DNA from 3 places in the Bacillus sp. SH7-1 genome. Region 3 is predicted to be linked to each of the others. Evidence: riboswitches for the same ligand, from Rfam matches in the RefSeq annotation. Region 3 holds a riboswitch; each other region holds the start of a gene.

Region 1 (4,555 bases), on a different contig from region 3:
CTTTACCTGCAGCCGCAGCTTGGATAGAGACATTACCCTGAGCTGCAATATCTATCCCATAATGCATTTGTTCCCAGCGCATATCAAAGGTTGAGCTAATTCTTCCTTGAGTAGGGAATTTGAAAACTGCTGGAATGGAAGTAGGTTGAGCTGTTTGAGTTTGTGATTGCGTTTGATTTTGCACCACATAATGCTTTGCTACATATCCGTATCCTGTGCCAAAACGAATTTTATACCAAGTTCCGACAGTTTCCACTACTTGTATTTGTGTACCATTTTGTAATGAACCAAGTAGTGCACTACTTGTACTAGCATTGCTACGTACATTAAGTTTAGGTGTTGCAACTGTGTATTTCGTATTATTTTGAACTGTGATGCCTTTTACTAAAGGCTGTGAACCATTAGACACGAATGCCTTTTGTACGTAACCTGTTTTGCCATTATGTAAAATTTTATACCACTCACCTTTTTCTTCTTGAATGGTAACGAATTTCCCATTTGGTAATACATCTAAAATTGAAGATTCTAAATTAGGTTCAGAACGAACGTTTAATGCATTGGCATTAACGATGTATTGATTATTAGATTGAAGTTTGTTTTTTAGTAGAATAGCATCTTTTTGTACGTAACCTGCTTTATTATTAACAGATACTTTATACCAGTCATTAGTTGTTTCAAGTATATTCACTTTCGTATTAAAGCGAATTGTATCAATTGATGAGCTATTTGCGTTATCTTGTGTATGTAAGGCTACTTGATCGACTTTGACATATCCAGTTTTCACGTTAGATAATTGTTCAGCGTTGGCTGTTTGTACAGTTGTTTCTCCCATAGAAGGAAGTAAAGAGGCAATTGCGACAGTAGTTGCTGTTAAAGCAGTAGCTTTCATATTCATATAATAGAGACCTCCTCTAGTTGTATAGTTGTAATTTTATTATAGTATAAAGATATAATATAGTGGGTGTATTCACATAAATGTAATATGAAATCAATAAAAAAATAAATTTTTTGAGGATAATGATTCCTTATTATCCAATTAATTAGGATATTAATTTCTAAGATAGAATATAAGTATTAAATAGTTTTGTTATTTTGTTGACAATTGAGAAAATTAAAACAGTTGATGATGTCTTATTACGGTGTTATACTGACAGTGATAATTTCATAGTTTGCTAGGAGAGCTGGTGTTGCCAGCTGAGAGTAGGCCGTAAGCCTTTGATCCTTTTCATTACCTGATCTAGATTATGCTAGCGTAGGGAAGCAATTCGGACACTAATAATGAGTCCCGTTTCTTTGCGTATAGAAACGGGGCTTTTTTATTTAAAAATTTCATATTGAAACCACTAGGGGTGCTTGTTGTGCTGAGAGAGGAATAATCCTTAACCCTTACAGACCTGATCTAGGTAATACTAGCGAAGGGAAGTGGAGCAACGAATAAATTATAATTTTATTTGCTGTAACCACTTCTTATTTAGAAGTGGTTTTTTATTTAGATATATGAATTGAAAGGGGATAGAGAAATGAAATTTTGCGATAGATTATTAGAAACTGTACAACCAGTTTGGGAGATGAGTCATAATCATCCGTTTGTAGTAGGTATGGGAGATGGCACGTTAGAAAAAGATAAGTTTCAGTATTATATTATCCAAGATTATTTATATTTGTTAGATTATGCAAAGCTATATGCGATTGGTGTTGTAAAGGCAACGAATCCACAAGTAATGGGGAAATTTGCTGAACAAATTGATGGAATATTAAATGGAGAAATGACGATCCATAAACAGTATGCAAAAAGACTTGGAATTTCTATAGAGGAGATAGAGTCTGCCAAACCATCTGCTAAAAATTTAGCTTATACAAATTACATGATGTCTGTATCTCAAAATGGCACACTTGCGGAATTAATAGCAGCACTTCTTCCGTGTATGTGGAGCTACTGGGAAATTGGAAAGCGTTTAAATGATATTCCTGGAGCAAGAGATCATGAGTTCTTTGGTGAGTGGATTCAAGGATATAGTTCTGAAGAATACGGTAACCTTTGTATTTGGTTAATAGATTTATTAAATGAAATGGCAGTTGGAAAGTCTGGAAAAGAGCTAGATCGATTAGAGGAGATTTTCCTATATTCCAGTCGATTTGAATATTTATTCTGGGATATGTCCTATCGTAAGGAGATGTGGGGATTTGAGGAGCAAGAACATACTACAGTTTCATAATGTTTCTTTTCATTATGATGAGAAGCCAATCATCAATGAATTAAATGCTTCTATACAAGATAAAGAGTTTGTAAGTATTATCGGACCGAGTGGATGCGGGAAAAGTACTTTATTTCGCCTTATTACAGGTTTAGAAGAAGCAAGTACGGGACAGATAGAGCTGACAGAAACAAAGAGCCATCCTGTAGGGTATATGCCCCAAAAAGATATGCTCCTGCCATGGAGAACGATTATTGAGAATGCAGCTCTGCCGCTAGAGTGCCAAGGTGTACAGAAGAAAGAAGCACAAATAAAGGCAAAGGAACTGTTACATAAATTTGGCTTACAAGGGTATGAGACAAAATATCCGAAAGATTTATCTGGCGGTATGAGACAACGCGTATCTTTTATTAGAACTTTATTAACAGGCGGGGAGATATTGCTGTTAGATGAACCGTTTAGCGCGTTGGATGCTTTAACGAAGGCATCTTTGCAAGAATGGCTGTTTGAACAATGGAAAGAGTGGGAAAAAACAATTTTATTTATCACTCATGATGTGGAAGAAGCATTATTTCTTTCTAATCGAATCTTCGTTGTAGAAAATCAACCGATAACTACTTTAACTGAGAAGATTGTACCGCTTGATCGTAACCGGACAAGAAAAGATTTATATAAGCCTGAAGTGTTAGCGCTTAAAGATGAGCTTCTTAGTATGTTACAAAGGCAGGTACTCGTATGATGAACCGGTTGAAGGAACTTTTACCTGCCCTTACACTTTCTAGTATTTTACTTGTCATGTGGGAAATAGGCGCAAGAATTGTAGATGAGATGTACATTTTACCGTCACCATCTGCAATTGTAATGAAAATATGGAAACTAAAAGATATATTATTTACGGTTCATTTGCCGGCAACATTATATGTCGTTTTAATAGGGGTGGCTATTTCTATCCTACTTGGGGTAGGGCTAGCGATGTTAATGAATGCGAGTAATTGGATGGAGAGAGCATTTTATCCATTATTAGTTGCCTCACAAACGATTCCTATTACTGCGCTTGCTCCGCTTTTCGTTTTATGGTTTGGATATACCATCTGGAGTAAGGTTGTTGTTACGGTTTTAATTACGTTTTTCCCAATTGCGGTCAATACGTATGATGGACTGCGCAGTACGAAAAAAGAATGGGAGGAGCTTTTAGTTACGTATGGGGCAACGAAAAAGGATGTTTTTCTTAAATTAAAATTGCCGTCTGCTCTTCCTTATTTTTTCTCAGCTTTAAAAATAGCAGTTCCGCTTAGTGTAATTGGGGCGGCAATTGGTGAATGGCTCGGTGCACAAGCGGGGCTAGGATATTTCAGTAAGAGAATGATGACGCAGTTAGACGGAGCAGGTGTATTTGCCCCTATTATATTGTTATCATTATTAGCTATTTTCTTCGTCATACTTATTTCGGTATTAGAAAAGAAATTCATTAGTTGGAGGAAGCATTCATGAAATTTTTAAAACGCATCTTTGTGTTTACATTATTAGTTGCAATGATTGCTGGATGTTCTAGTAATTCAGCATCAGATAAGAGTAAAAAAGAAAAAGAAATAACGGTCATGCTTGATTGGTACCCAAATGCGGTACATAGCTTTATTTATGCAGCGATTGAAAAAGGTTACTTTAAAGAAGAAGGAGTAAAGGTGAATATTAAATTCCCTTCCAATCCGACTGACCCATTAACTTTAGCAGCTGCAGGAAAAGTAACGGTTGGCTTATATTATCAGCCAGATGTTGTCATGGCAAAAGCAAATGAACAAATTCCAGTGAAATCAATTGGAGCTGTCGTACGTTCACCATTAAATCATGTTGTATCGCTGAAGTCAGCAGGCATTCAATCGCCAAAAGATTTAGAGGGGAAAACAGTTGGATATTCTGGAACACCTTTAAGTGAGATGTATTTAAAAACGATGGTAAAAGAAGCTGGTGGTAATCCAGATACAGTGAAAGTAGTCGATGTTGGTTTTGATTTAGTACCGGCATTAATTACAAAGAAAGTGGATGCGGTAACAGGAGCATACATTAATCACGAAGTACCTGTTATGCGTCATGAAGGTCATGAACCAGCATACTTTAATCCAGCAGATTATGGTGTACCGAATTATCATGAGCTTGTATTTGTAACAGGTGATAAAACGTTGGAAAAAGATAAAGAAGCGTTGCAAGCTTTCTTGCGTGGTACGAAAAAAGGCTATGATTTCATGAAGAAAAATCCGGATGAAGCATTAAATATTTTATTAAACCATCAAGAAAAAGAAAACTTCCCGCTTGTACCAGAAGTTGAAAAAGAAAGTATGAAAATTTTATTAGAGAAGATGGAA
Region 2 (4,555 bases), on a different contig from region 3:
GTGCTGGCATTATCCTGATTACTGGACTTGTATCAAAACCAGACGTCATGGACATTATCAGTAAAATTGGCGGTGCCTCCATAACAATATTAGCGACCATCGTTATGGCGGTTATATTAGAAAGCTTCGGCTTCTTCCACTGGTCCGCAGCGAAACTTGCAAATTTAGCAAAAGGCTCCGGTCGCCGTTTATACTGGTATATTCAATTATTATGTTTTCTTATGACTCTTTTATTTAATAACGACGGTAGTATTTTAATTACAACTCCAATTTTAATTCTTCTTCTAAAAAACCTTCGATTGAAACCACATCAACAAATTCCTTATTTGTTAAGCGGTGCTTTAATTGCTACTGCATCTAGTGCACCAATTGGTGTAAGTAATATCGTAAACTTAATCGCATTAAATATCGTGAATATGACTCTTTATATGCATACTGCTATGATGTTTGTACCTGCAACATTAGGACTATTGTTTATGTCATGGCTTATGTACACAGTTTTAAAGAAAAAACTACCAGAAAGATTACCTGTTTCTTCATATGATATCGAAGAAATATTCTTCACAAAAAACTTCCATCCGTTAAAAGGAAAAAATTCTGTTGATACGAAACAAAAACGGACAAGATTTATGTTGAAAGTATTAGGCTTCGTATTCCTTATGCGCTGTCTTCTATTCGTCGCATCCTTCTTATCTATTCCAATTGAAATTGTTGCAGTACTCGGCTCACTCGTTCTTCTCATCTGGAGATGGTACTACTTACGAACAAATCCTGTCGACATTTTGAAAAAGACACCGTGGCACATTTTAATTTTCGCCTTCTCTATGTACGTCATTATTTACGGGCTTCACAACGCAGGATTAACAACAGCACTTGTAAATTGGCTTGAACCAGTTGTAAGTCAACATCTACTCTATGCTAGCTTTACGATGGGCGGGCTCGTTTCCCTCCTCTCTAACGTCTTCAATAACCACCCTGCACTTATGATTGGTACAATTACATTAACAGAAATGGGACTAGACCCAGTCACATTAAAAACTATCTACCTCGCAAATATTATTGGTAGTGACATCGGTTCACTATTATTACCAATCGGTACGCTAGCTTCCCTCATTTGGATGTATATACTGAAACAAAACAAAATTAAAGTAAAATGGAAAGACTATTTAAGTGTATCCCTTATCGTTATTCCTCTCACAACAGTCGTCACATTATTCCTCTTATACTACTGGGTACACCTCTTCTTCACCCTATAAACGACAGAAGCCCCTTTTGCTACCGTCTTAGCAAAGGGGGCTTCTTCTATATTTAAGTTAGGTACTACATTGTGATCAATCAAGTAAAGAGGTGTAACGTGTTATTGGTATAAATGACTACCAGTGTCTTTAAATTCTTTCGCTTTCTCTTTCATCCCCTTTTCAATTGCTTCTGTCGTTTCTAAATCATTTTCTTTCGCATATTCACGAATATCATGTGAAATTCTCATACTACAAAACTTCGGTCCACACATGGAGCAGAAATGAGCCGTTTTCGCGCCTTCTGCTGGCAGTGTTTCATCGTGATACTCCATCGCACGCTCAGGATCTAAAGATAAATTAAATTGATCGCGCCAACGGAATTCAAAACGAGCTTTTGAAAGTGCATCATCACGCTGATGAGCTGTTTTGTGCCCTTTCGCAAGATCAGCTGCATGTGCAGCGATCTTGTACGTAATAACCCCCGTGCGAACATCATCTTTATTTGGCAATCCTAAATGTTCTTTCGGCGTTACATAACAAAGCATCGCCGTTCCAAACCAGCCAATCATCGCAGCTCCAATCGCCGATGTAATATGGTCATAACCTGGTGCAATATCTGTCGTTAACGGCCCAAGTGTATAGAACGGCGCACCCTGACAAATATCAAGCTCTTTTTCCATATTCTCTTTAATTAAATGCATCGGTACATGTCCAGGTCCTTCAATCATCACTTGCACATCATGTTTCCAAGCAATTTTCGTTAATTCACCAAGTGTTTCAAGCTCAGAGAATTGTGCCTCGTCATTTGCATCTGCAATCGAACCTGGACGTAATCCATCTCCAAGAGAGAACGAAACATCGTACTGCTTCATAATTTCACAAATCTCTTCAAAATGAGTATATAGGAAGTTTTCTTTATGATGGAATAAACACCACTGCGCCATAATCGAACCACCACGCGAAACGATACCTGTCGTACGCTTTGCCGTAATTGGAATGTAACGAAGTAATACACCAGCGTGAATCGTAAAGTAATCCACGCCTTGCTCCGCTTGCTCAATTAACGTATCACGATACACTTCCCACGTTAAATCTTCTGCAATTCCATTTACCTTTTCCAGCGCCTGATAAATCGGCACAGTTCCAACTGGTACAGGCGCATTACGAATAATCCACTCACGCGTCGTATGAATGTTTTTACCTGTAGATAAATCCATAATCGTATCTGCCCCCCAGCGAGTAGCCCACGTCATCTTCTCTACTTCTTCCGCAATAGAAGAAGATACAGCAGAGTTTCCGATATTTGCATTTACCTTCACGTGGAAATTACGCCCGATAATCATCGGTTCTGCTTCCGGATGATTAATATTCGCTGGTAAAATGGCACGACCTTCCGCAATTTCCTTACGAACAAACTCAGGCTCTACGCCTTCACGAATCGCAACGTATTCCATCTCAGACGTAATAATGCCATTACGCGCATAATGCATTTGCGTAACATTTGCACCTTGCTTCGCTCTAAGCGGCTGGCGATCCATTTGCGGGAAAATAGGTGTATGTTTCGAAGCCACTTTCACACCGTCATCCTCTGGTTTCACCTCGCGCCCTTCATATGCCTCTACATCCCCGCGCTCTAGAACCCAAGAGTGGCGCGGCGCCTGCAACCCCTTTTCCAGCTCCACTGTATACGCCGGATCCGTATAAGGACCGCTCGTATCATACACACGGATTGGTGGATTTGAGACGCCGTTCGTTTCGCTTTGTTCAATCTCACGCATCGGCACTTTCATACCTGCGCGTGGTCCATCCACATATACTTTCTTACTCCCTGGTAAACTCGATTTCAATTCAATTTGCTCAGCTGAAACAGATTGTTTCATAACCTTTGTTGCCTCCCCTGTTCGTGACAAGGACGAGATATGGCCAGCGTATGCCAAAATAAAAAGAGCCAGGTCCATAAAAAAATAAGGACCTGGCTCATAAAAGACATCATTATGTAAAGCCGTTAACTTCCCTACGCTGGTACGAGCCAGATCAGGTCCAAAGGGTTAAGAAGATCACGCGCTTCTCTCTCAGCCTACGCATACGTTAGGCACCCCTAGTTTATCACTGATTTAATTTTCAATACTTTCCCATCATACACGATAATCTGAAAAATGCAAAGTTTAATTCTTTTGCTTTTTACGGAATCATCCACGTTAAATAATATGCCTGTACATACGTCATAATACCAACAATAATTACGAAGAATAAACTATGCTTCACTGTAAAGCGGAATAAATCTGATTCTTTTCCAGCAAGTCCAACTGCCGCACAAGCAATCGCAATTGATTGCGGAGAAATCATTTTACCTGTTACACCGCCCGTTGTATTTGCTGCAACGAGAAGCACTTCAGATACGCCAACTTGTTGTGCTGTAATTGCTTGTAGATTTGAGAATAATGCATTCGCTGACGTATCGGAACCTGTTAAGAATACGCCAATCCAGCCTAGGAATGGTGAGAAGAACGGGAATAATCCGCCAGTTCCTGCTAGTGCTAACGCTAAAGTAGAAGATAGACCAGAATAGTTTGCGATAAATGCAAATCCTAATACGAATCCAATAGATAGAATTGGCATTTTTAATTCGCTTAACGTTTCTTTAAATGTCACTACTGCATCTTTTACATTCATTTTCAAAATAAACATGGAAATGATGCAAGCAATTAAAATCGCTGTTCCAGTTGCTGATAATACATCAAGCTTCAAAATCGCCTCATAAGGCGTCGGTTTATTTACGATTGGCTCTGCTTTCATTACCAAATTGTGCAATCCTGGAATTTCAAACTTAAATACAAGACTTTCTAACGCGCCTCCTGAAGCAAATAATGCTTTAAAGAAACTTTGGCTCCAAATGACTACCATAACCGTTAATACGATAAATGGAGACCATGCCTTCACTACCTTTCCAAACGTTAATTTCGGCATCGATGCTGCTGTCGTTGTTGCTGCTACTTCACTATTTGCTTGCCCGGATTGATAAATTTCTTTCGGTTGCCATACTTTTAAGAACAGCGCCAAACTAACTAAACTTACAAGTGCCGATGTAATATCCGGAAGTTCCGGCCCTAAAAATGTCGCTGTAATGAACTGTGTAATTGCAAATGAGCTACCTGCTACAAGTAAAGCAGGCCACGTTTGTCTTACCCCTTTCAACCCGTCCATTAAAAATACGATAAAGAATGGAACAAATAATGATAAGAACGGTAATTGATGTCCAGCCATTTGTCCGATTTTATGTGGATCAATACCTGTTACTTGTCCAGCAACGGTAATCG
Region 3 (4,555 bases):
GTTAACATATCCTTCTGTTGGAATAATTGCATGATGATCACTTACTTTACTATCATCAACAAATGATTTATTAGGCTTGATAGGCTTTTGTAATACTTTATGTGCTAAAGGACGGTATTCTCCGACGCCACACGCTTTTAGACGTTCTGGAAGTGTTCCAACGATATCAGATGAAATGTAACGTGAATCTGTACGAGGATACGTTAGCACTTTATGTTGTTCATATAACTTCTGCATAATGTTTAATGTTTCTTTAGCAGAATAACCAAACTTTTTATTTGCATCACGCTGTAATTCAGTTAAATCATAAAGACCAGGAGAGAATGATTTCTTCTGCTTTTTATCAATTTCCACAACAGTGGCATTTTGTTTATCTAGATTTTTTACAATATCATCAATTTTTTCTTTATTAAAACTACGGCTATTACCGTTTGCATCTTGCCAAGTTAGTTTTAATTGATTTGTTGTTTGAGCTTCAATGCCGTAGTAAGTTTGAGCTTTGAAGTTCTTTATTTCATCTTCACGATTAGCGATCATAGCGACAGTAGGTGTTTGTACACGGCCGCAATTCAGCTGGGCATTAAAGCGAGTCGTTAAAGCTCGAGTCGCGTTAAGACCGATATACCAGTCAGCTTCTGAACGCGCAACTGCTGAAGCATATAAATTGTCATATGCTTTACCTGGTTTTAAATTTGCGAAACCATCTTTAATTGCTTTATCAGTAACAGATGAAATCCATAGACGTTTGATTGGTTTGTTAACTCGAACCTTATCAATAATCCAACGAGCGACCAATTCTCCTTCACGGCCAGCGTCTGTTGCTACAATGATTTCATTTACATCTTTTCTAAGAAGCTGACTTTTTACAGCATTAAATTGTTTCCCTGTTTGTTTAATAACCGTTAATTTCAAACGTTCAGGTAGCATCGGTAAATCTTCTAAATTCCACTTTTTATATTTCACATCATAGTTTTCTGGATCAGCTAGTGTAACGAGATGTCCTAAAGCCCAAGTTACAATATATTTACTACCTTCAAGGTAGCCGTTTCCTTTTTTTTCGCACTTCAGTACACGCGCAATATCACGTGCAACGGAAGGTTTTTCAGCGATTACAACGCTTTTTGACATATTAAAAACATCCTTTCAAAATTCCATACGTTAACTATAGCATACATCTTCTTGAGATTCAGTTTCGCTCCATATTTGAGCTGTTTTTAGTGGAATGAACAAAACACTCACTGATTAAAGTTTCACTTGATTATGCTTATTGTTTTATAGGTTGCTTCTATATTAAATAGAAAAGTAAAGAACTTGTTATTTTACTAGAATAAGAGTAGACTTTGAAGTAGATGAATAATAAACACATGGGAGTTTGTGGATGCAAACTGAGAGTATGACTAATCCGTCATTGACCATTTGAACCTGTTGGATAATGCCAGCGTAGGGAGAGTGTAAAAGCACATGTTCAGGCACTTTGCGTACGCGCAAAGTGCCTTTTTGTGTATCTCCCATCACTATAGTTAGGGGATGAGAAGGATGAATATGAAAGAAATTAGCAAAGTAGTGGATTTGGTGAGAGAATCTAATCCGCTCGTTCATAATATTACAAATGTTGTTGTCACAAATTTTACAGCTAACGGTTTATTAGCATTAGGGGCATCACCTGTAATGGCGTATGCAAAAGAAGAAGTGGCAGAAATGGCTAGCATTGCTGGAGCATTAGTATTAAATATGGGAACACTTCGTCCGGAAGAAGTAGAAGCGATGTTACTTGCCGGTAAATCAGCAAATGTGAACAATGTACCAGTACTGTTTGATCCAGTTGGTGCAGGAGCAACGTCTTATCGAACAGAAGTTGCGAGACATATTCCGGCTGAAATCGAGTTAGCAATTATTCGCGGAAATGCAGCTGAAATAGCGAACGTTATTAATGAGAGATGGGAAATTAAAGGGGTAGACGCTGGTGCTGGAAATGGTAATGTCGTAAGTATTGCAAAGCAGGCAGCGGACGAATTGAATACAGTTGCGGTGATTACTGGAAAAGAAGATGTTGTTACAGATGGAGAGCGAACTATTGTTATTCGAAATGGTCACCCTATTTTGACGAAAGTTACGGGAACTGGTTGTTTACTAACTTCTGTAATAGGAGCATTTGTAGCGGTAGAAAAGGATTATGTAAAGGCAGCAGTAGCTGCATTAACGTTTTATGGTGTAGCCGCGGAACTAGCAGCTGCTAAGACAGTAGAGCAGGGACCTGGTAGTTTCCAAATTGAATTTTTAAATCAGTTAGCGAATACGACTTCGGGTGATATAGAGAAGTATGGGAAGATTGAGGTTATATAGTAAGGAGGGAAAATAAATGTCGCGTATTTCAAAGGCAGAAATGTCCAGGTTGTTATCAGTATATTTTATTATGGGAAGTAACAATTGTACGAAGGATCCACTGCAAGTATTGAGAGATGCACTTGAAGGCGGTATAACAATCTTTCAATTTCGTGAAAAGGGGGAAGGCGCTTTAACGGGAGAGAAACGTATTTGTTTCGCAAAAGAACTACAAGCAATTTGTAAGGAGTACGGTGTACCATTCATCGTAAATGATGATGTGGAACTAGCTCTCGAGTTAGATGCAGATGGCGTGCATGTTGGACAAGATGATGAAGGAATTACTTCTGTTCGTGAAAAAATGGGGGACAAAATTATCGGTGTATCTACACATACAATTGAAGAAGCACGCTGGGCAATTGAAAATGGAGCGGATTATTTAGGTGTTGGCCCTATTTTCCCAACGAGTACGAAAAAAGATACGAAAGCGGTGCAAGGAACGAAAGGTTTAGCTCATTTTAGAGAACAAGGAATTATAATACCGATTGTCGGGATTGGTGGCATTTCAATTGAAAATACCGCTTCGGTTATAGAGGCAGGTGCAGACGGTATTTCTGTTATTTCTGCCATTAGTTTAGCGGAATCTGCGTATGAAAGTACGAAGAAGCTAGCAGAGGAAGTAAGTAAGAGTTTATAGAGAAAGGGTACTTCACGCAAATAGTAAAGAATATAATGGAAGAATGGACAGTTAAAAATATTTAAACAAACGTTTGATTAAAAAAGCACAAACCCTTTAAAACTTTGGATTTGTGCTTTTTCTTTAAAACATAATTGAAATTAAGAGCATTCCAATTCCGATAGAAGTGAATGTTGCGATTAGGCCTGGAATCATAAAGCTATGATTTAAAACATATTTTCCAATGCCAGTTGTACCAGTACGATCAAAGTTAATGGCAGCAACGATTGTTCCATAGTTTGGAATGAAGAAGTATCCATTTACTGCAGGGAACATAGCGATTAGTAGTGCTGGTGGAATACCGAGTGATAATCCAAGAGGCATTAAAGCACGTACTGTTGCTGCTTGGCTATATAGTAAAATAGATAGAATGAATAATGCGATGGCAAATAGCCATGGTGCACTTGTTACTAGGTGCTGAATTGATCCTTGAATCATATTTAAGTTTCCGTTAAAGAAAGTATCTCCCATCCAAGCAATACCGAAAATAGCAACAACTGCTGTTGCACCCGCTTTAAAGACGTTACCAGACACGATGCTTTCTACATTTGGTTTACAGAAAATAATAATAAGAGCTGCGATCGTTAACATAACCATTTCAATTGTGTTTGGCATGGAAAGACGAACTAACTTTCCATCAACCATCCATCCTGGACGAAGTGCTTCAAATGAACCGAGAAGTACGACAAGAAAAGTTCCTACTAGGAAAAGGATAACTGATAATTTAGCGCCTTTTACACCAATAAATTCTTTTTTCTCTTCAATCTTAGGAATCATTCCTTCTTTTAATCGTTTCAAGTATTCAGGGTCCTCATTTAATTCTTTCCCCATTTTGCTAGCAACAAATGCAGCTACCATACAAGCGATGAAAGTAGAAGGGATACTTACTTTTAAAATATCTAATAAGGTGATTTTATAGTCAGCTAACATTGCTAAAAGTGCAACTGTTGCGGCTGATATAGGACTAGCTGTAATTGCTTGCTGGGAAGCGATTACGGCAATTGACATTGGTCGTTCCGGTCTAATCCCGGATTCGCGAGAGACTTCTGCGATGACAGGAAGTACAGAATAAGCAACGTGACCAGTTCCTGCGCAGAGTGTAAATAAATAAGTAACAATTGGAGCAAAGAATGTAATGCGTTTTGGATTTTTTCGTAATGCTTTCTCGGCCAGATGAACAAGGTAGTCCATTCCTCCAGCAGCTTGCAGGGCACCTGCAGCTGTAATTACTGCTAAAATCATGAGCATTACATCAATAGGAGGAGCTGTAGGTTGTAAGTGGAAGACGAAAACAAGTATTGCCATACCAACGCCACCCATTACTCCTAGACCAACTCCACCTAGGCGTGCGCCAATAAAAATGCAGAGTAGTAACGTAAGAAATTGTAGCCAAAACATGATAAACTACCTCCGAAATTCATTAGTTAAGATATATTTGAATAATTTAATTTAAATGAAAATTAAATTAAATACTCGAAACAATCCTTGTGTTATATA

The links. Region 3 has a riboswitch for thiamine pyrophosphate ahead of thiM (hydroxyethylthiazole kinase). Riboswitches for the same ligand answer to the same signal wherever they lie in the genome.
Region 1: another riboswitch for thiamine pyrophosphate. It lies ahead of tenA (thiaminase II); the one in region 3 lies ahead of thiM (hydroxyethylthiazole kinase).
Region 2: another riboswitch for thiamine pyrophosphate. It lies ahead of thiC (phosphomethylpyrimidine synthase ThiC); the one in region 3 lies ahead of thiM (hydroxyethylthiazole kinase).

What each region holds. Positions count from the first base shown of each region.
Region 1 covers NZ_QNUD01000006.1:121,241-125,795, reverse strand. Annotated here, with positions in the region: gene DN390_RS06240 (SH3 domain-containing protein) at 1-895, opposite strand, end outside; TPP riboswitch at 1,165-1,276, shown strand; TPP riboswitch at 1,336-1,438, shown strand; gene tenA (thiaminase II) at 1,521-2,216, shown strand; gene DN390_RS06230 (ABC transporter ATP-binding protein) at 2,185-2,934, shown strand; gene DN390_RS06225 (ABC transporter permease) at 2,934-3,686, shown strand; gene DN390_RS06220 (ABC transporter substrate-binding protein) at 3,683-4,555, shown strand, end outside.
Region 2 covers NZ_QNUD01000003.1:203,032-207,586, forward strand. Annotated here, with positions in the region: gene DN390_RS01940 (arsenic transporter) at 1-1,256, shown strand, start outside; gene thiC (phosphomethylpyrimidine synthase ThiC) at 1,358-3,118, opposite strand; TPP riboswitch at 3,233-3,348, opposite strand; gene lldP (L-lactate permease) at 3,420-4,555, opposite strand, start outside.
Region 3 covers NZ_QNUD01000024.1:100,275-104,829, forward strand. Annotated here, with positions in the region: gene topB (DNA topoisomerase III) at 1-1,128, opposite strand, end outside; TPP riboswitch at 1,355-1,464, shown strand; gene thiM (hydroxyethylthiazole kinase) at 1,537-2,343, shown strand; gene thiE (thiamine phosphate synthase) at 2,360-3,019, shown strand; gene DN390_RS19780 (anaerobic C4-dicarboxylate transporter family protein) at 3,143-4,456, opposite strand.